One region of the Serratia bockelmannii genome, then DNA from elsewhere that is predicted to be linked to it. Evidence: predicted binding sites of a transcription regulator. Region 1 holds the regulator's gene; each other region holds the start of a gene.

The links. Region 1 encodes sigma-54, which starts transcription at its own class of promoters, with help from an activator protein. Its sites were predicted from a motif close to GTTGGCACANNTTTCGCTNT; they were not measured.
Region 2: glnK (P-II family nitrogen regulator) is a predicted target of sigma-54. The motif match lies at 3,509-3,528, and genes of this name have one in related genera.
Region 3: glnA (glutamate--ammonia ligase) is a predicted target of sigma-54. The motif match lies at 1,738-1,757, and genes of this name have one in related genera.

Annotation. Positions count from the first base shown of each region.
Region 1 is NZ_CP196512.1:4,623,489-4,629,703, reverse strand. Features, by position in the region: gene rapZ (RNase adapter RapZ) at 1-260, opposite strand, end outside; gene ptsN (PTS IIA-like nitrogen regulatory protein PtsN) at 390-851, opposite strand; gene hpf (ribosome hibernation promoting factor) at 1,007-1,294, opposite strand; gene rpoN (RNA polymerase factor sigma-54) at 1,318-2,751, opposite strand; gene lptB (LPS export ABC transporter ATP-binding protein) at 2,804-3,529, opposite strand; gene lptA (lipopolysaccharide ABC transporter substrate-binding protein LptA) at 3,536-4,075, opposite strand; gene lptC (LPS export ABC transporter periplasmic protein LptC) at 4,044-4,622, opposite strand; gene kdsC (3-deoxy-manno-octulosonate-8-phosphatase KdsC) at 4,619-5,173, opposite strand; gene kdsD (arabinose-5-phosphate isomerase KdsD) at 5,191-6,177, opposite strand; gene ACSJLU_RS22005 (calcium/sodium antiporter) at 6,194-6,215, opposite strand, start outside.
Region 2 is NZ_CP196512.1:1,090,349-1,096,563, reverse strand. Features, by position in the region: gene ACSJLU_RS05175 (MGMT family protein) at 1-55, shown strand, start outside; gene ACSJLU_RS05170 (YbaY family lipoprotein) at 120-611, opposite strand; gene tesB (acyl-CoA thioesterase II) at 843-1,706, shown strand; gene amtB (ammonium transporter AmtB) at 1,797-3,083, opposite strand; gene glnK (P-II family nitrogen regulator) at 3,120-3,458, opposite strand; gene smdB (multidrug efflux ABC transporter permease/ATP-binding subunit SmdB) at 3,739-5,517, opposite strand; gene smdA (multidrug efflux ABC transporter permease/ATP-binding subunit SmdA) at 5,510-6,215, opposite strand, start outside.
Region 3 is NZ_CP196512.1:5,145,046-5,151,260, forward strand. Features, by position in the region: gene typA (ribosome-dependent GTPase TypA) at 1-1,466, opposite strand, end outside; gene glnA (glutamate--ammonia ligase) at 1,837-3,246, shown strand; gene glnL (nitrogen regulation protein NR(II)) at 3,440-4,489, shown strand; gene glnG (nitrogen regulation protein NR(I)) at 4,498-5,910, shown strand; gene ACSJLU_RS24420 (YshB family small membrane protein) at 6,024-6,146, shown strand; gene hemN (oxygen-independent coproporphyrinogen III oxidase) at 6,181-6,215, opposite strand, start outside.

The DNA of each region.
Region 1 (6,215 bases):
GCGTCGAGGAACAGCAGCTGCGGCGAGAAGCTGTCCGGCAGTTGAGTCATCGCGTATTCGAACACTTCCGGCGATTCCGGCATGTTGCGCACGTCGATGCTGACCGCCGCGGAGATATTGCGTTCCGCCAGCGTATTGGCGAGCTGCGGCAGCAGAACCACCGGCAGGTTGTCAACGCAGTAAAAACCCATGTCTTCCAGCGCCCGCAAGGCGACGGATTTTCCGGAACCGGAACGGCCGCTGACAATCATCAGCACCATGTGGCAACTCCCCTGGCATCGCGGCGGCGTTCATCGCCACCGGTGTAAACTTTGTTATTCCGGCCGAGGCCGGATCCATCATCGTGAAACAGTAACGTTATCCGGGCTGGAAGTCACGCCGACCGGGTATCACTCGGTGATGATTTGGTAAAGTTCTTCGTCGCTTTGCGCGGCGCGCAGGCGGCGGCATACGGTTTTGTCGGCCAGGCGTTTGGCGACCAGCGACAGGGTATGCAAATGGGTTTTGCACTGATCGGCAGGCACCAGCAGCGCGAACAGCAGGTCGACCGGCTGGTTGTCGATAGCGTCGAAAGCGATGGGTTGGTCGAGACGGATAAACACGCCAACGGCCCGCAGTGTGTCCTCTTCCAGTTTGCCGTGGGGAATGGCGATACCGTTGCCGATACCGGTGCTGCCCATGCGTTCCCGGGTGAGAACCGCGTCAAACACCACCTGCGAAGGCAGATTGAGCTGTTTGGCGGCCAGTTCGCTGATAATTTCCAAAGCCCGCTTCTTGCTGGTGCAGTGTACCGAGCTTTTGGTGCACTCGATGTTTAACACCGAGCTTAATTGCATATATTCGTTGTTCATCTCATCTTCACTTAAAACCGCGCCGCCGGGCGCACCCGGCAAGGCGGTTTTTCGTCGGTTTTAACCCTGATTACCGTTCGGCGCGTCACCCATGCGGGTCACGCGCCGAAGGGCGAGGCTGCGACGGAGGCAACCTCACGGAATGGGTTAGGGTGTCAGTGTTGCTTCAATTTGTCTTTATGTTTGTTCAATTGACGTGCCAATTTATCGATCAGCGTATCAATTGCGGCATACATATTCTCGTCTTCCGAGGTGGCGTGCAACTCGCCTCCATTCACGTGCACCGTTGCTTCCGCAATTTGCTGCACTTTTTCCACACTTAATACAACATACACCTGATTGATGCGATCAAAATACTGTTCGAGTTTGGCGAACTTGTTGTTCACGAACTCGCGCAACGGATCGGTGATTTCGATGTGGTGTCCGGTAATGTTGAGCTGCATAGTGTCTTCCTTCTCAATAGAGGTCAAACCAACTGTTTACGCTGGTTCGACGGCGGGATGGACAAAGACTCTCGGTACTTGGCGACGGTGCGCCGGGCCACGATGATCCCCTGATCGGCGAGCAGGGTGGCCAGCTTGCTGTCGCTGAGTGGTTTGGCGGGGTTTTCCGCCGCAATCAATTTCTTCACCAACGCGCGGATCGCCGTCGAGGAGGCTTCGCCGCCGCTGTCGGTATTCACGTGGCTGGAGAAGAAATATTTCAATTCGAAAATGCCGCGCGGGCTGTGCAGAAACTTCTGCGTGGTAACGCGCGAGATCGTCGATTCATGCATCTCCACGGCCTGGGCGATATCCGCCAGCACCATGGGTTTCATAAACTCTTCGCCTTGCTCGAAGAACGCCTGCTGCTGGCTGACGATGCAGCGGGTGACCTTCAGCAGCGTTTCGTTGCGGCTCTCCAGGCTTTTAATCAACCACTTGGCTTCCTGCAGGTTGCTGCGGATAAACTGGCCGTCGGCTTCGCTGCGGGCGCTGTTGCCCAGCGCGGCGTACTGCTGATTGATCTTCAAACGCGGCACGCTGTCGCCGTTGAGCTCGACCGTCCATTTGTTCTGCGTCTTGCGTACCAGCACGTCCGGAATCACATATTCCGATTCACCGGTATTGATCGACTGCCCCGGGCGCGGATCGAGCGACTGAATCAGCAGCATCGCTTCTTTCAGTGTATCTTCTTTTAGCCGGGTTGATCGCATCAGGCTGCGAAAGTCATGGTTGGCCAACAGATCCAGATGCTCGCTGATGATCAGCCGCGCTTCGGCCAGATAAGGCGTATCTTTGGCGTATTGGGAGAGCTGCACCAGCAGGCAATCGCGCAGATCGCGCGCGGCGACGCCGATCGGATCAAAACGCTGCACGCGCTTCAGCACCGCCTCGACTTCCTCGAGGGTCACGTTCTCGTCGCCCAGGCTTTCCAGAATGTCTTCCAGCGGGACGGTGAGATAGCCGGTGTCATCCACCGCGTCGACGATGGAAGTGGCGATGGCGGCATCGGTATCGGAAAACGGCGTCAGATCCACCTGCCACATCAGATAATCCTGCAGCGTTTGGGTGGTTTCGCCCTGATAGACCGGCAGCTCGTCGTCGCTGTAGTCGGTGCCGGTGCCGGACGGTGTGCCGGCGGTGTAGATCTCATCCCAGGTGGCGTCCAGCGGCAGCTCTTCCGGCATGTCTTTCTGTTCCAGCGCCTCGCGGGTATCGAGCCCCTCGGTCTCCTGGGTTTCTTTGGCGTCGATTTCGTCGTGCAGATCGGTCTGTTCAAGCAGCGGATTGCTCTCCAGCGCCAGCTGGATCTCTTGCTGAAGCTCAAGCGTGGACAACTGCAGCAGGCGGATCGCCTGCTGGAGCTGAGGTGTCATGGCCAGCTGTTGGCTGAGCCTGAGTTGCAAACCTTGCTTCATAGTTTTCTGTCTACTTCCGTTAACGGTGTCGCCCCGCAGGGCGCGCCGGCGCTTAGAGGCGGAACTCTTCGCCCAGATAAACGCGTTTAACCTGCTCGTCGGCCAGAATAGCATCCGGCGTGCCGTGGGCAATCAGTTTGCCCTGGCTGACGATGTAGGCGCGTTCACACACGTCCAGCGTCTCGCGCACGTTGTGGTCGGTGATCAGCACGCCCAGGCCGCTGTCACGCAGGTGCTCGATGATTTTCTTGATATCGATAACGGAAATCGGATCCACCCCGGCAAAGGGTTCGTCCAGCAGAATGAATTTCGGGTTGGCCGCCAGCGCGCGGGCGATTTCGACGCGGCGGCGTTCGCCGCCGGACAGCGCCTGGCCGAGGCTGTCGCGCAGATGGGAGATATGGAACTCTTCCATCAGCTCTTTGGCGCGGTCTTCGCGCTGTTCGCTGGTGAGATCGGGACGGATCTCCAGCACCGCCATCAGGTTGTCGTACACGCTCAGGCGGCGGAAGATCGACGCTTCCTGCGGCAGATAGCCGATGCCGCGGCGCGCGCGGGCGTGCAGCGGCAGCAGGCTGATGTCTTCTTCGTCGATCACGATGCGCCCGGCGTCGCGCGGCACGATGCCGACCACCATGTAGAAGGTGGTGGTTTTACCGGCGCCGTTCGGCCCGAGCAGGCCGACGATCTCGCCGGATTTCACTTTCAGGCTGACGTCTTCGACAACTTTACGGCCCTTGTAGGCTTTCGCCAGGTTTTCTGCGATGAGTGTTGCCATAAGTGATTAGTTACTCTTTTTTTGCCCGTTTTTGTCTTGCAACTGCGACGGTACCAGAACCGTTGTCACGCGTTTGCCTTTGTCGCTAAACGCCTGCATTTGCTGCTGTTGCACCAGATAGGTGATGCGATCGCCTTTCACGTTGCTGTCGAGCTGCTCCAGATAGGCGTTGCCCGTCAGGGTCACCAGCTGGGTCGCCACGTCGTAGCGCACTTTTTGCGCGTGGCCTTTGACCGGCTTGCCGCTGTCCTGCATCTGGTAGAAGGTTACCGGGTTGCCGAACGCTTCAATATAGGTCTTATTCTGATCTCCGCCCGGGCGGGTGACGACCACCTTGTCGGCGCGAATATCGATGGTGCCCTGTTTGATCACCACGTTGTCAGTGAAGGTGCTGACGTTGCTTTGCATGTCCAACGACTGCTTGAGCGAGTCGATGCTGACCGGCTGGCTGGAGTCGGATTTCAGCGCCAGAGCGGGGGCGCTGGCGGCCAAAACTAAGCTGCCGAGCAACAGGTTACGGAGTTGGTTTTTGGTTCTGAATTTCATAGTTGGTCTTAACCTTATCAATCAGCTCAGCGGTTTTGGTCCGCAGGTTCCCACGCATTTTCATGCCGTTAGAGGTAAAATTGGTCCCGTAAAGCGTGACTTCGTCATCGGAGGTGACGTCCTGGGTGACCAGGTTTACCTGAGCGTTGTCCGTCTTAATTTTTTCCAGCTGCGAGGTGGTGGTCAGGCTGTTAACCTCGACGTGACCATACAGATACAGCATCCGGTCTTTAGTCAGTTTGGCGCGATCGGCGCGAACTGACCAGGTGGCCACCGCATTCTCATCGAACAGCGTCATCACCGGCTGGGTGAACCAGCTCAGCTCGCCGGCGGTGTAATACTTCGCGTCTTCCGCCACCAGTTTATAATTCAGCTTGCCGGCTGGGTTGTACACCACGGTGACCGTGTGCTGGCTCTGGTAAGTCGGATCCTGATCGTTGACCGGGCCCGGGGCCGTGTCGTCGCTGAAGTCCGTCATGTTCCAGCCGATCAGCGCCAGAACGATCACCGTCAACAGGATGGTGATCCACAGTTTGGTTTTACTCATATCGACAGCCCTTTGGCGTCCTCCAGCTTATTTTGAGCCAAAAGAATGATGTCGCACAGTTCGCGTACCGCACCGCGGCCGCCGGCAATGCGGGTGACGTAGTGGGCGCGCGGCGTCAGCAGCGGGTGGGCGTCCGCCACCGCGACCGCCAGGCCGACCTGCGCCATCACCGGCCAGTCGATCAGGTCATCGCCGATATAGGCGACCTGATCCGCCGTTAACGACAGTTTATCCAACAGTTCACGGAAGGCCAAAAGCTTATCGGATTGCCCCTGATACAGATGGGTGATACCGAGCGTTTGCGCACGGTCTTCCAGCAGCTTGGCGGAGCGTCCGGTAATGATTGCCACCTCGATGTCCGAGGTTTTCAAGCAGCGGATGCCGTAGCCATCGCGCACGTTGAACGCCTTCAGTTCTTCACCGTTGTTGCCCATGAAGATCAGGCCGTCCGACAGCACGCCGTCAACGTCGCAAATCAACAGGCGGATGTTACCGGCACGCGCCATAACCTCTTGTTCTACCGGCCCGTAGCAGGTTTCTACCATACTCATTTTGTTCTATTCCTTAATTAAACGACGCCGGCGCGCAGCATGTCATGCATATGTACCACACCCAGCAGTTGGTCGCCATCGGCAACCAGCAGCGCAGTGATGTGGCGTTGTTGCATCAGGTTCAATGCATCGACCGCCAGGATGTTGGGGCGCACCCGCACGCCGCCCGGCGTCATGACATCGGCGATCTTCGCTTCGTGCAGGTTGATGCCCATGTCGAACACCCGGCGCAGGTCACCGTCGGTGAAGATGCCGGCGATTTTCATCAGATCGTCGCAGACAACCGTCAGGCCCAGATTTTTACGGGTGATTTCCAGCAGCGCGTCGCGCAACGAGGCGTCGGTACTGACGTGGGGCATTTCGTCACCGCTGTGCATGATATCGCTCACCCGCAGCAGCAGTTTACGGCCGAGTGCGCCGCCCGGATGCGACAGCGCGAAATCTTCCGGCGTGAAACCGCGCGCCTTCAGCAGCGCGACGGCCAGCGCATCGCCCATCACCAGCGTGGCGGTGGTGCTGGTGGTCGGCGCCAGCCCCAGCGGGCAGGCCTCCTGCGGCACCTTGATGCACAGGTGGATATCCGCTGCTTTGCCCATCGAACTTTCCGGATTGTTGGTCATGCAGATGAGGGTGATCTGTTGGCGTTTCAACACCGGGATCAGCGCCAGGATCTCACTGGACTCGCCAGAGTTGGAGATGGCGAGCACGATGTCCTGCGGGGTGACCATGCCCAAATCGCCATGGCTGGCTTCCGCCGGGTGAACGAAGAATGAGGGGGTGCCGGTGCTGGCGAAGGTCGCGGCGATCTTACAGCCGATATGGCCGGATTTGCCCATGCCCATCACCACCACTTTGCCGCCGCAGGCGGCGATCGTTTCGCAGGCGCGAGTGAAGTCCGCGTTGATATAGCTGTCGAGCTGAGCCAGCCCTTCACGCTCTATCTGAAGCACTTCTTTGCCGGCCTGTTGAAAATCGAAGCCCGGTTGCAACTCAATGTTCGACATACTCATTCCCGTCGGTTTAGCCGAAAGTACTGAAAGGG
Region 2 (6,215 bases), 1.7 Mb from region 1:
TATTTTCGGCCCGCACAGCACGGTCGATTTCGAGCGCTACGGCTGGCGCTGGTAAAACAAAACAGCCTTTGGCCGAAGCGCAAAGGCTGTTGATTTCATCTTGCTGTACCGCAGGAAATTTACTGCATGGCGGTTGGCGCAGCCTGAATCGGCACACCCTGAACCGGAACCAGCAGCAGATCGGCGCGGGTACCGTTGCGGTTAACCACTTCCTGGATAGTGTCGGTAATAAACATCAGTCGCCCGTTGACCGTCACCGCCGCGCTCAGAATGATACGCGCATTCGGTTGGATGTCGGACGGATTGTACGGTAGCGTAAAGTTGAATGGCGCCTGTTGCCCTTCAGTACGTATCGCGCGCTGTGCAATCACTTTGGACGGTGCATCCGCCAGCGAGGCGTCAGAGAGGGTGACCGTCAGTACGGCGTCCGGCGGCAGCGCAATACGCTGACGTATATTAACCGAACCTGTCACCGCCGGGCCTTGAATCTGCGTTTGCGCAGCCGCCGGATTACCGGCCGCCTGTGTAGGCACATCAGCACTCTTTTGCGCGCATCCTGCCAGCGTGATCGTCAGTGCCGCGGCACCGCCTACGATTTGCCAGAGTTTCATGGATCGGTCTCCTTTTTTATTATCAACATGTTGGTGGCTTTCACCACCGCACTTATTAAACCTAGCACAAAACACTGATAAATCCACTTTACCCCGCCTATTAATCACTTAAACAGCCCAGGGCGCCCACGATTAAGAGCATTCTCATCGGCCCTGTAATGCAAAATGTTGACGCCACGCCGTGATATTCCGCACACTGCGCAAAATGATTATTAGAAAGGTAACAATTTTATGAGCCAGGCATTGCAAAACCTCCTTGATCTGCTGGATCTGGAGAAAATCGAAGAAGGGCTGTTTCGCGGCCAAAGCGAAGATCTGGGGCTGCGCCAGGTGTTCGGTGGACAGGTTGTCGGCCAGGCGCTCTACGCCGCCAAGCAGACGGTGCCGGACGAGCGCAGCGTGCACTCGTTCCACAGCTACTTCCTGCGCCCGGGCGACAGCAGCAAACCCATCGTTTACGACGTAGAAACCCTGCGCGACGGCAACAGCTTCAGCGCCCGTCGCGTCAGCGCTATTCAGCACGGCAAACCTATTTTCTATATGACCGCCTCTTTCCAAAGCCCGGAAACCGGTTTCGAGCACCAGAACCTGATGCCGGACGTGCCGCCTCCAGAAGGGCTGCTGTCCGAGTCAGAGATCGCCCAGAAGCTGGCGCATATGCTGCCGGAAAAAGTACGCGAAAAATTTATCGGCCAGAAGCCGATCGAAATGCGCCCGGTGAAATTCCACAATCCGTTGAAAGGCAGCGTGGAAGAGCCGCATCGCTACGTGTGGTTCCGTGCCAACGGCAGCATGCCGGACGATCAGCGCATCCACCAATATCTGCTGGGCTACGCGTCGGACTTTAACTTCCTGCCGACGGCGCTGCAGCCACACGGCGTCGGCTTCCTCGAGCCGGGCATGCAGGTGGCCACCATTGACCACTCAATGTGGTTCCACCGTCCGTTCCGTATGGATGACTGGTTGCTGTACGCGGTGGAGAGCTCCTCCGCCTCCGGCGCACGGGGCTTTGTGCGCGGCCAGATCTACACTCGCGACGGAGTACTGGTCGCCACCACCGTGCAGGAAGGGGTGATTCGCCAGCGCGACGCCTAATCCGCAATATAAAGTAAGGGGAGATGTTTCCATCGCCCCTTTTTGCTTCATCATTATTTTAGTCTTTCGCGCACTGCCCTGCTTCGAGTCTTATTGGTTGTAGGCGCTCTCGCCGTGGCTGTTGACATCCAGCCCTTCGCGCTCCTGCTCTTCCGGTACTCTCAGCCCCACCATCGCGCCCGCAATCTTGAAGGCGATAAAGGCGGCGACGCTTGACCACACCAGCGTAATCACGACGCTCAGCAGCTGGATCCACACCTGATGGCCCATCGTCACGCCTTCGGCATAGCCGGTGCCACCGAGGGAAGAAGCGGTGAACACGCCGGTCAGCAGACAGCCGACAATGCCGCACACCCCGTGCACGCCGAACACGTCGCAGGTGTCGTCCACTTTCAGCCATTTCTTCAACGTCACGACGCCCCACAGGCCGGCAACGCCGCCTACCAGGCCGATGATCAACGCCCCACCCACGCCCACGGTGCCCGCCGCCGGCGTCACCGCAACCAGCCCGGCGATCATGCCGGAGCAGGCGCCCAGCAGCGAAGGCTTGCCGCGCAGCCCCCACTCTGCGAAGGTCCAGGAGAGAATGGCGCCCGCGGTAGCCACCACCGTGTTGAGGAATGCCAGGGCCGCGATGCCGTTGGCCGCGCTGGCGGAACCGGCGTTGAAACCGAACCAGCCGATATACAGGATGGACGCCCCGGTAAACACCATCGGCAGGTTGTGCGGTTTGAACGCCTCTTTACCGAAGCCGGCGCGTTTGCCGAGCAGATAGGCGCCGATCAGCCCCGCGCTGGCGGCGTTGATGTGTACCACGGTGCCGCCGGCGAAGTCCAGCGCGCCGTCGGTGGCCAGATAGCCACCGCCCCACACCATGTGCGCGATCGGCAGGTAAGACAGGGTGAACCACAGGATCGCGAAGATCAGCACCGCCGAGAAGCGAATGCGTTCGGCGAAGCCCCCCACCACCAGCGCCACGGTAATGCAGGCGAAGGAGGCTTGGAAAGCGACGTGGATCATCTGGCTGATGCTGCCAGTGACGCTGTCGATGCCGATGCCTTTCAGCATCGCCGTCTCGAATCCGCCGAACACCGCATTGCCTTCGCTGAACGCCAGGCTGTAGCCATACAGCACCCACAGCACGCAGACCAGCGCGAAGGTGACGGTGACCTGCGTCAGCATCGACAGCACGTTTTTGCCGCGCAGCAGGCCGCCGTAAAACAGCGCGATGCCCGGCAGCGTCATGAACAGCACCAACGCGGTGCAGATCATCATAAAGGCGTTGTCGGCCTTATCGGCGACCGCCGGGGCGGCCAGGGCCAAAGAAGGAACCAGGGTTACCGAACTCAGGCCCAACATGGATAACAGTCTTTTCATTATCAATCCATCCCCATTGCTTAACTGAGTTCGTGGTTACAGTGCCGATTCGTCGGTTTCGCCGGTGCGAATGCGGATCACGCGTTGCAATTCGGCAACGAAAATTTTGCCGTCGCCGATTTTGCCGGTATAGGCGGCTTTGCTAATCACATCAACCACTTCATCCAACTGATCGTCGGCGATAGCGATATCGATTTTGACCTTGGGCAAGAAATTGACGTTATATTCGGCGCCGCGATACAGCTCGGCATGCCCCTTCTGGCGGCCAAAGCCCTTCACTTCGGTTACGGTCAACCCCTGAATGCCCACGGAGGACAGAGCCTCGCGCACATCCTCCAGCTTGAACGGTTTGATTACCACGGTCACCAGCTTCATATTGCCCCTCCACGAATTAAGCCCAAACTCACCCCTGGTACGCGTCATATGTAGCAAAGGCTGTGCCAAATTTAATTTTGCATGACGATTCAGCGGATTAGCGCACACGCGGGCGCCGCCGCGACGCAGCGCAGCGCCGATACCTTGAATGGGTTAAATAATGCGCACTGATTTGGTGCACATCGCGTCGAAAAAGTGCAGAAAGGGGGCATGGCACAGGCGGGTTGCCTGCTTGTGGTGCGTGGGAAAGAAACAAGGGCCGCGATCGCGGCCCCTGGGATCAGGCGGGTTGACTCTCCTCGCGCACCGCTTCCGCCAACTGCTCGCCCGCCAGCTGCAGCTGATACATCTGGTAGTAGCGCCCCTGCTGCGCCAGCAGCTGTTGATGGTTGCCCTGCTCCACCGCGTGGCCACGATGCAGCACCAGAATGGAATCGGCATCGACGATGGTTGAGAGGCGGTGGGCGATCACCACCAGCGTGGTGTGCTCGCGGATCGCACGCAGCGCCCGCTGGATCGCCTGTTCGGTGCCCGAGTCGATATTGGCAGTCGCCTCGTCGAGAATCAAAATCTGCGGCGCCTGCACCAAGACCCGCGCCATCGCCAGCAGCTGTTTCTGCCCGACCGACAGGTTATTGCCCTGCTCCCCCAGGCGGGTGTGGATACCCTGCGGGAAGCCGCGCACCAGACTCGCCAACTGCACCGTTTCCAGCGCCCGCCAAACGGCGTCTTCCTCGATGTTACGCCCCAACGTGACGTTGGCCAGTACCGAATCGGCGATCACCACCGGATCCTGCTGCACCATCGCTACACCCTGACGCAGCGTGCGGTGCGACAGGCTGGATATCGGGCGTCCATCGAGACGCACTTCCCCCTCGCTGACCGGGTAATAGCCCATCAGCAAGTTGGCCAAGGTGCTCTTGCCGCTGCCGGTATGTCCGACCAGCGCCACGAAGCCGCGTGAGGGCACCGCCAGCGAAATATGCTGCAGCACCTTTTTGTCCGCACGGTAAGCGAAGCTCAGATCGGTGATGTCGATGCGGCCACCGGCCAGAGGACGATCGTCGGCACCGTAACTCTGCTGGCTGCGATCCATCAGCTCGAAAATGCGTTCGCCGGCCACCACCGCCTGCTGCAGGATCGACTGCTGTGACGTCAGCTCGATCAGCGGTTCATTCAGGCGCCCCAGGTAGTTGATGAAGGCGTAGAGGACGCCGACGCCAATCACGCCCTCGCCGCTGAAGCCGAACAGCATCAACAGGCCGCACAGCACCAGCGCCGAAAACAGGCTGAGCAGCGGCCGCAGCAGAAAACCGTCGAGCCGCAGGGTCTGCATGCGCGCAAGATAATGCGACTGGCTGGCGGCGCTCATGCGCTCGCCGAAGCGCACCTGCTGGCGGAACTGCTGAATCACGCCCATGCCGTTGATCACTTCGTTGAAACCGTCGTTGATGTCCGCCAGATAACTGCGCACCCGGCGCACAATCGGCGTGCTGTAGTATTGATAGATGCCCATCACCACGAACACCGCCGGGAAGATGCAGATAGCCACCAGCGCCATGCGCCAGTCGAGGCTGAACATCGCCACCAGCATGGCGCCGATCAGCGCGGCGCTTTTCAGCACCGTGGAGACCACCATCACGTACAGATCCTTGATCACTTCGGTGTCGTTGGTAACGCGCGAGATCAATTGCCCGACCGGTTGTGTGTCAAAGGCGCTGAGCGGTTGGCGCAGCGCGGCGTCCATCACGTCGGTACGCAACCGCTGCACCACGCCCACCGCCGCCTGGTTGAACAACAGCGCCTGGAAGTAGTGCAGCGCCGCCGCCAGCAACTCCAGCAGAATGTAGGCCGCCGCCAGCCCGCCGACAATCATCAACGGCAGTTGCCCTTTGGCGACGTAATTATCGATAAAATAGCTGACCAGGATCGGCCCAGCAACTTCCGCCGCCGCCGCTATCCACAGCATCAGCACCGCCAGCCCCAGCGGTTTGCGGTACGGCGAGCCGTAGGCCAGCAGCCGCTTCAGCGTCGGCCACAGCTTTTGCACTTTATTCATTGGCCAACGCCTCCTCGCCGTTTTCCGGCGCTTCGTCCAGCGCCGCTTCCAGCTGCTGATAACGGTACATATCGCGATACCAGCCCGGCTGCGCCGCCAGCGCCGCCGGATCGCCGCGCTGTGCAACGCCACCGTGCTGCATCACCAAGATTTCGCTGGCCTCGGTCAATGCCGACAGCCGGTGCGCGCTGATGATCACCGTGCGATCTTGCCCCCAGCTGCGCAGGTTGTGCAGGATTTGGTGTTCGGTACGGCCGTCCACCGCCGACAGCGCGTCATCGAGGATCAAGATCTCTGCATCCAGCAGCAGCGCACGCGCAATGGAGATGCGCTGTTTCTGCCCGCCCGACAACATCACGCCGCGTTCGCCCACCTCGGTGTCATAGCCCTGCGGCAACCGCAAAATGTCCTCATGGACGCTGGCCAGCCGCGCTGCCTGTTCGATCTGCGCCTGCGTCGCGCCCGGATGGCCCAGCGCGATGTTGTTCGCCACGGTATCGGAGAACAGGAACGGCGTTTGGCTCACCACCGACAGTCGCGAACGCCAGTCGTCAAGTTTGACCTGCGGCAACGGCAGGCCGTGATAGCGGATCTGCCCTTGGTCGACGTCGAACTGACGCTGGATCAGCGACAACAGCGTCGATTTACCGGCCCCGGTCGGCCCGCACAGCCCCAGCATTTGCCCTGGTTTCAGCGTC
Region 3 (6,215 bases), 520 kb from region 1:
ATCAGCACGCCGTTCTGACGCTGGCCCACTTCGCCCGGACGCACGTCGTCGTAGTGGCTGAAGGTGGAGTACAGCAGACCGGTGCCCGAAGTCATGGTCATGAATTCGTTACGGAAGCCGATCAGACCGCGGCTTGGGATCACGTAGTCGAGACGCACGCGGCCCTTACCGTCCGGATCCATGTTTTTCAGGTCAGCTTTACGCTCACCCATCGCCTGCATCACGGAACCCTGATGCTGCTCTTCGATATCCAGCGTCACGTTCTCGAATGGCTCCTGCTTGCGGCCATCGATTTCGCGGAAGATAACTTTCGGACGGGAAACCGCCAGCTCGAAACCTTCACGGCGCATGTTTTCGATCAGCACCGACAGGTGCAGTTCACCACGGCCGGAGACGCGGAAGGCGTCCGCATCGTCGGTTTCTTCAACGCGCAGCGCTACGTTGTGCACCAGCTCTTTGTTCAGACGGTCAAGGATCTGACGCGACGTCACGTACTTACCTTCTTTACCGCAGAACGGCGAGGTGTTGACGTTGAAGAACATGGTGACGGTCGGTTCGTCGACGGACAGCGCCGGCAGCGCTTCTACGGCATTGGTGTCGCAGATGGTGTCAGAGATGTTCAGCTCGCCCAGGCCGGTGATGGCGATGATATCGCCCGCTTCCGCCAGGGTGCTGTCGATACGCTCCAGACCCAGGTGACCCAGCACTTTACCCACTTTACCGTTGCGAGTTTTACCTTCGCTGTCGATGATGGTGACCTGCTGGTTCGGCTTCACTTTACCGCGCTTGATGCGGCCGATGCCGATAACGCCCAGGTAGTTGTTGTAGTCCAACTGGGAGATCTGCATCTGGAATGGCGCTTCCAGCTCAACCTGCGGCGCAGACACATGGTCGACGATCGCCTGATACAGCGGGGTCATGTCTTCCGCCATGTCGGTGTGGTCGACGCCGGCGATGCCGTTCAGCGCAGAAGCGTAGATGATCGGGAAGTCGAGCTGCTCGTCAGTCGCGTCGAGGTTCACGAACAGGTCGAACACCTGATCCACAACCCAGTCAGGGCGCGCGCCAGGGCGGTCAACCTTGTTGATGACCACGATCGGCTTCAGACCGTTGGCGAAGGCCTTCTTGGTCACGAAGCGGGTTTGCGGCATAGGGCCATCCATTGCATCCACAACCAGCAGCACCGAGTCAACCATCGACATCACGCGCTCTACCTCACCGCCGAAGTCGGCGTGTCCTGGGGTATCCACGATGTTGATACGGTAACCATTCCAATTAATGGCGGTGTTTTTTGCGAGGATGGTAATCCCACGCTCTTTCTCCAAATCGTTGGAGTCCATTACGCGTTCGGTCGCTTCCGCACGCTCTCCGAAAGTACCGGATTGTTGCAGCAGCTTGTCAACCAGGGTGGTTTTACCATGGTCAACGTGGGCAATAATGGCGATGTTACGCAAATTTTCGATCACAGCTTTGCCTCGGGCATTAGAAATAGCGCGCTATTGTACACGTATTAAGCGAGGGACTAAACAAGATCACAACCATCTCTTATAAACAACCGCGTACCGGTCAGTTTGTGATCCCTTTCACGGTGCAAAAAGCCGCAATCGTTGCACTTTTGCACCATTTCAGTGCCCACGCCCACCCCGATTGCACCATAACAGTGCAATTTATCGCTGATGGTGCATACTGTGGCTGGGTAAAACCCGCGCAGAAAGGCGATGAACGCCTTTTTAAAAAGTTGGCACGCTTTTCGCTTTAGTCTTTTCAAGGCGAAAAAAAGCCAGTTCCACAGATTCGTTCCACGACGACGACAATGATAAACCGGGAGAGTTAAGTATGTCCGCTGAACACGTTTTGACGATGCTGAATGAGCATGAAGTGAAATTCGTAGACCTGCGTTTCACTGACACCAAGGGTAAGGAACAGCACGTGACTATCCCGGCTCATCAGGTAAACGCCGACTTCTTCGAAGAAGGCAAAATGTTTGACGGCTCCTCTATCGGTGGTTGGAAGGGCATCAACGAATCTGACATGGTACTGATGCCGGATGCCAGCACGGCGGTTCTGGATCCGTTCTTCGAAGAACCTACGCTGATCATTCGCTGCGACATTCTCGAGCCGGGCACCATGCAAGGCTACGATCGCGACCCGCGCTCCATCTCCAAACGCGCCGAAGACTTCCTGCGCTCCTCCGGCATCGCGGACACCGTCCTGTTCGGGCCAGAGCCTGAATTCTTCCTGTTCGACGACATTCGCTTCGGCAGCAGCATCCGCGGTTCCCACGTGGCCATCGACGACATCGAAGGCGCCTGGAACTCCGGCACAAAATACGACGGCGGCAACAAAGGCCACCGTCCGGCGGTGAAAGGCGGTTACTTCCCGGTTCCACCGGTCGACTCTTCGCAGGATCTGCGTTCCACCATGTGTTTGACCATGGAAGAGATGGGCCTGGTGGTTGAAGCGCACCACCACGAAGTGGCGACCGCCGGTCAGAACGAAGTGGCAACCCGCTTCAACACCATGACCAAAAAAGCCGACGAAATTCAGATCTACAAATACGTGGTGCATAACGTGGCACACGCCTTCGGTAAAACCGCGACCTTCATGCCGAAGCCTATGTTCGGCGACAACGGTTCCGGCATGCACTGCCACATGTCGCTGTCCAAGAACGGCACCAACCTGTTCGCCGGCGACAAATACGGCGGCCTGTCTGAAACCGCGCTGTTCTACATCGGCGGCATCATCAAGCACGCCAAGGCGATCAACGCGCTGGCCAACCCGACCACCAACTCGTACAAGCGTCTGGTACCGGGCTACGAAGCGCCGGTGATGCTGGCCTACTCCGCCCGTAACCGCTCCGCGTCCATCCGTATCCCGGTGGTCGCCAGCCCGAAAGCGCGCCGCATCGAAGCCCGCTTCCCGGATCCGGCGGCTAACCCATACCTGTGCTTCGCCGCACTGCTGATGGCCGGCCTGGACGGCATCATCAACAAGATCCACCCTGGCGACGCCATGGACAAAAACCTGTACGACCTGCCGCCGGAAGAAGAAGCCGAGATCCCAAAAGTGGCCGGCTCGCTGGACGAGGCGATGGCCGCACTGAACGAAGACCGCGAGTTCCTGACCCGCGGCGGCGTGTTCACCGACGATGCGATCGATGCCTACATCGAACTGCGCAAAGAAGAGATGGACCGCGTTCGTATGACGCCACACCCGGTTGAGTTCGAACTGTACTACAGCGTCTAAGCCCTACCCGCGCCGTCTGCGCAGGCGGACGGCGCCCATATTTTTGTTATCGCTTTTTTGTTGCCGTGGAAACTTTCAGCCCATCTTCGGATGGGTTTTTTTCTCCACCGTATTTTCTGCAAAACTATTCCATACCGCGCCGATCCCGGATGGAGTAGGATAGATGCACTAAAAAGGTGCAGGAGTCTGCTGTATGGCAACTGGCAAGCTGCCCGATGCTGGGCAGATCCTCAATTCACTCATCAACAGCATCCTGCTGTTGGATGACTCTCTGGCGGTTCACTACGCCAACCCGGCGGCACAGCAGCTGCTGGCGCAAAGCTCCCGCAAGCTGTTCGGCACGCCGCTGCCCGATTTGCTCGGTTATTTTTCGCTGAACGTCTCTCTGATGCGTGAAAGCCTGCGCGCCGGGCAGGGCTTCACGGACAACGAAGTGACCCTGGTGGTCGACGGCCGCGCGCATATCCTTTCCCTGACCGCTCAGGCGCTGCCGGAAGGCTATATCCTGGTCGAGCTGGCGCCGATGGACAATCAGCGCCGCCTGAGCCAGGAACAGCTGCAACATGCCCAACAGGTGGCAGCCCGCGATCTGGTGCGCGGTTTGGCGCACGAAATTAAAAACCCGCTGGGCGGCCTGCGCGGCGCAGCGCAGCTGCTGGCCAAAGCGCTGCCCGATCCGGCGCTGACCGAATACACCAAGGTGATCATTGAGCAGGCCGATCGGCTGCGTAATCTGGTGGATCGTCTGCTCGGGCCGCAGCGGCCCGGCCAGCATATTACCCAGAGCATTCATCAGGTCGCGGAGCGCGTCTGCCAACTGGTGTCCCTGGAAATGCCGGATAACGTCACGCTGGTGCGCGACTACGATCCGAGTCTGCCGGAAATGGCTCATGACCCGGATCAGATAGAACAGGTGCTGCTGAACATCACCCGCAATGCGCTGCAGGCGCTGGGCGAGGCGGGCGGCACCATCACGCTGCGCACCCGCACCGCGTTTCAGATTACGTTGCACGGTACCCGCTACCGCCTGGCGGCACGTATCGACGTCGAAGACGACGGCCCCGGCGTGCCGGCGCAGCTGCAGGACACGCTGTTCTACCCGATGGTCAGCGGCCGTGAAGGCGGTACCGGCCTGGGATTATCCATCGCCCGCAATCTGATCGATCAGCATTGCGGAAAAATTGAATTCAACAGTTGGCCAGGTCATACCGAATTCTCGGTCTACCTGCCCATTCGTCAGTGAGGTTTGCTATGCAACGAGGGATAGTCTGGATCGTCGATGACGATAGCTCCATCCGCTGGGTGCTTGAGCGCGCGCTCACCGGCGCGGGCCTGAGCTGCGCCACCTTCGAAGGCGGCAATGACGTGCTGGAAGCCTTGGCCACGCAAACCCCCGACGTGCTGCTATCCGACATCCGCATGCCGGGTATAGACGGTCTGGCGCTGCTCAAACAGATCAAACAGCGCCATCCAATGCTGCCGGTGATCATCATGACCGCGCATTCGGATTTGGACGCCGCCGTCAGCGCCTATCAGCAAGGGGCCTTCGACTACCTGCCGAAGCCGTTCGACATCGACGAAGCAGTGGCGCTGGTCGAGCGCGCCATCAGCCATTATCAGGAGCAGCAGCAGCCGGTGCGCAGCCAGCCGGCCAGCGATCCGGCGGCGGACATCATCGGCGAAGCGCCGGCGATGCAGGACGTATTTCGCATCATCGGCCGGCTCTCGCGTTCGTCGATCAGCGTGCTGATCAACGGCGAATCCGGCACCGGCAAAGAGCTGGTGGCGCATGCGCTGCACCGCCACAGCCCGCGCGCCAAGTCGCCGTTCATCGCCCTGAACATGGCTGCCATCCCCAAAGACCTGATCGAGTCGGAGCTGTTTGGCCACGAGAAAGGCGCCTTCACCGGTGCGAACCAAATCCGTCAGGGACGCTTTGAACAGGCCGACGGCGGCACGCTGTTCCTCGACGAGATCGGCGATATGCCGCTCGACGTGCAAACGCGCCTGCTGCGGGTGCTGGCGGACGGCCAGTTCTACCGGGTCGGCGGCTATGCGCCGGTGAAGGTCGACGTGCGCATTATCGCCGCCACGCACCAAAACCTGGAGCTGCGGGTACAGGAAGGCAAGTTCCGCGAAGACCTGTTCCATCGCCTGAACGTGATCCGCGTACACCTGCCGCCGCTGCGCGAGCGCCGGGAAGACATCCCGCGGCTGGCGCGCCACTTCCTGCAGATCGCCGCCAAAGAGTTAGGCGTCGAGGCCAAGAACCTGCATCCGGAAACCGAAACCGCGCTGACCCGCCTGCCCTGGCCGGGCAACGTGCGCCAGCTGGAGAATACCTGCCGCTGGCTGACGGTGATGGCCGCCGGGCAAGAGGTGCTGATTCAGGATCTGCCGAGCGAACTGTTCGAAACCGCCGCGCCGGAGAGCCCCAGCCACAGCCTGCCGGACAGCTGGGCCACGCTGCTGGCTCAGTGGGCCGATCGCGCGCTGCGTTCCGGTCATCAAAACCTGCTGTCGGAAGCGCAGCCGGAGATGGAGCGTACGCTGCTCACCACCGCCCTACGCCACACCCAGGGGCACAAACAGGAAGCCGCACGCCTGCTGGGCTGGGGGCGTAATACTCTGACCCGCAAGCTCAAAGAGCTGGGCATGGAATAGGAGCGTGGGTGGATGATGAAAAACGCAGTCCGGCGCACAAAAAAACGCCAACCTCAGGCTTTACAGCCGGAGCGGGCGCAGTATGATCGTGTCGCACACTCTGGAGGTTGACGATGCTGGACTCATTCATCGTGTTCATTTCTCAGGGCGCGGAGCTGGGCTCTGCCGCCAGCCACACCCCGCAGGCGGCGGTCGCCGCGGTGTTGTGCGCCGCGCTGATTAACTTCTTCAGTTAAAAAAACAGCCGCATCAGCGGCTGTTTTTTCATCCTCAGATCACCCGAGAGAACTGCTGGCTGCGCGCCT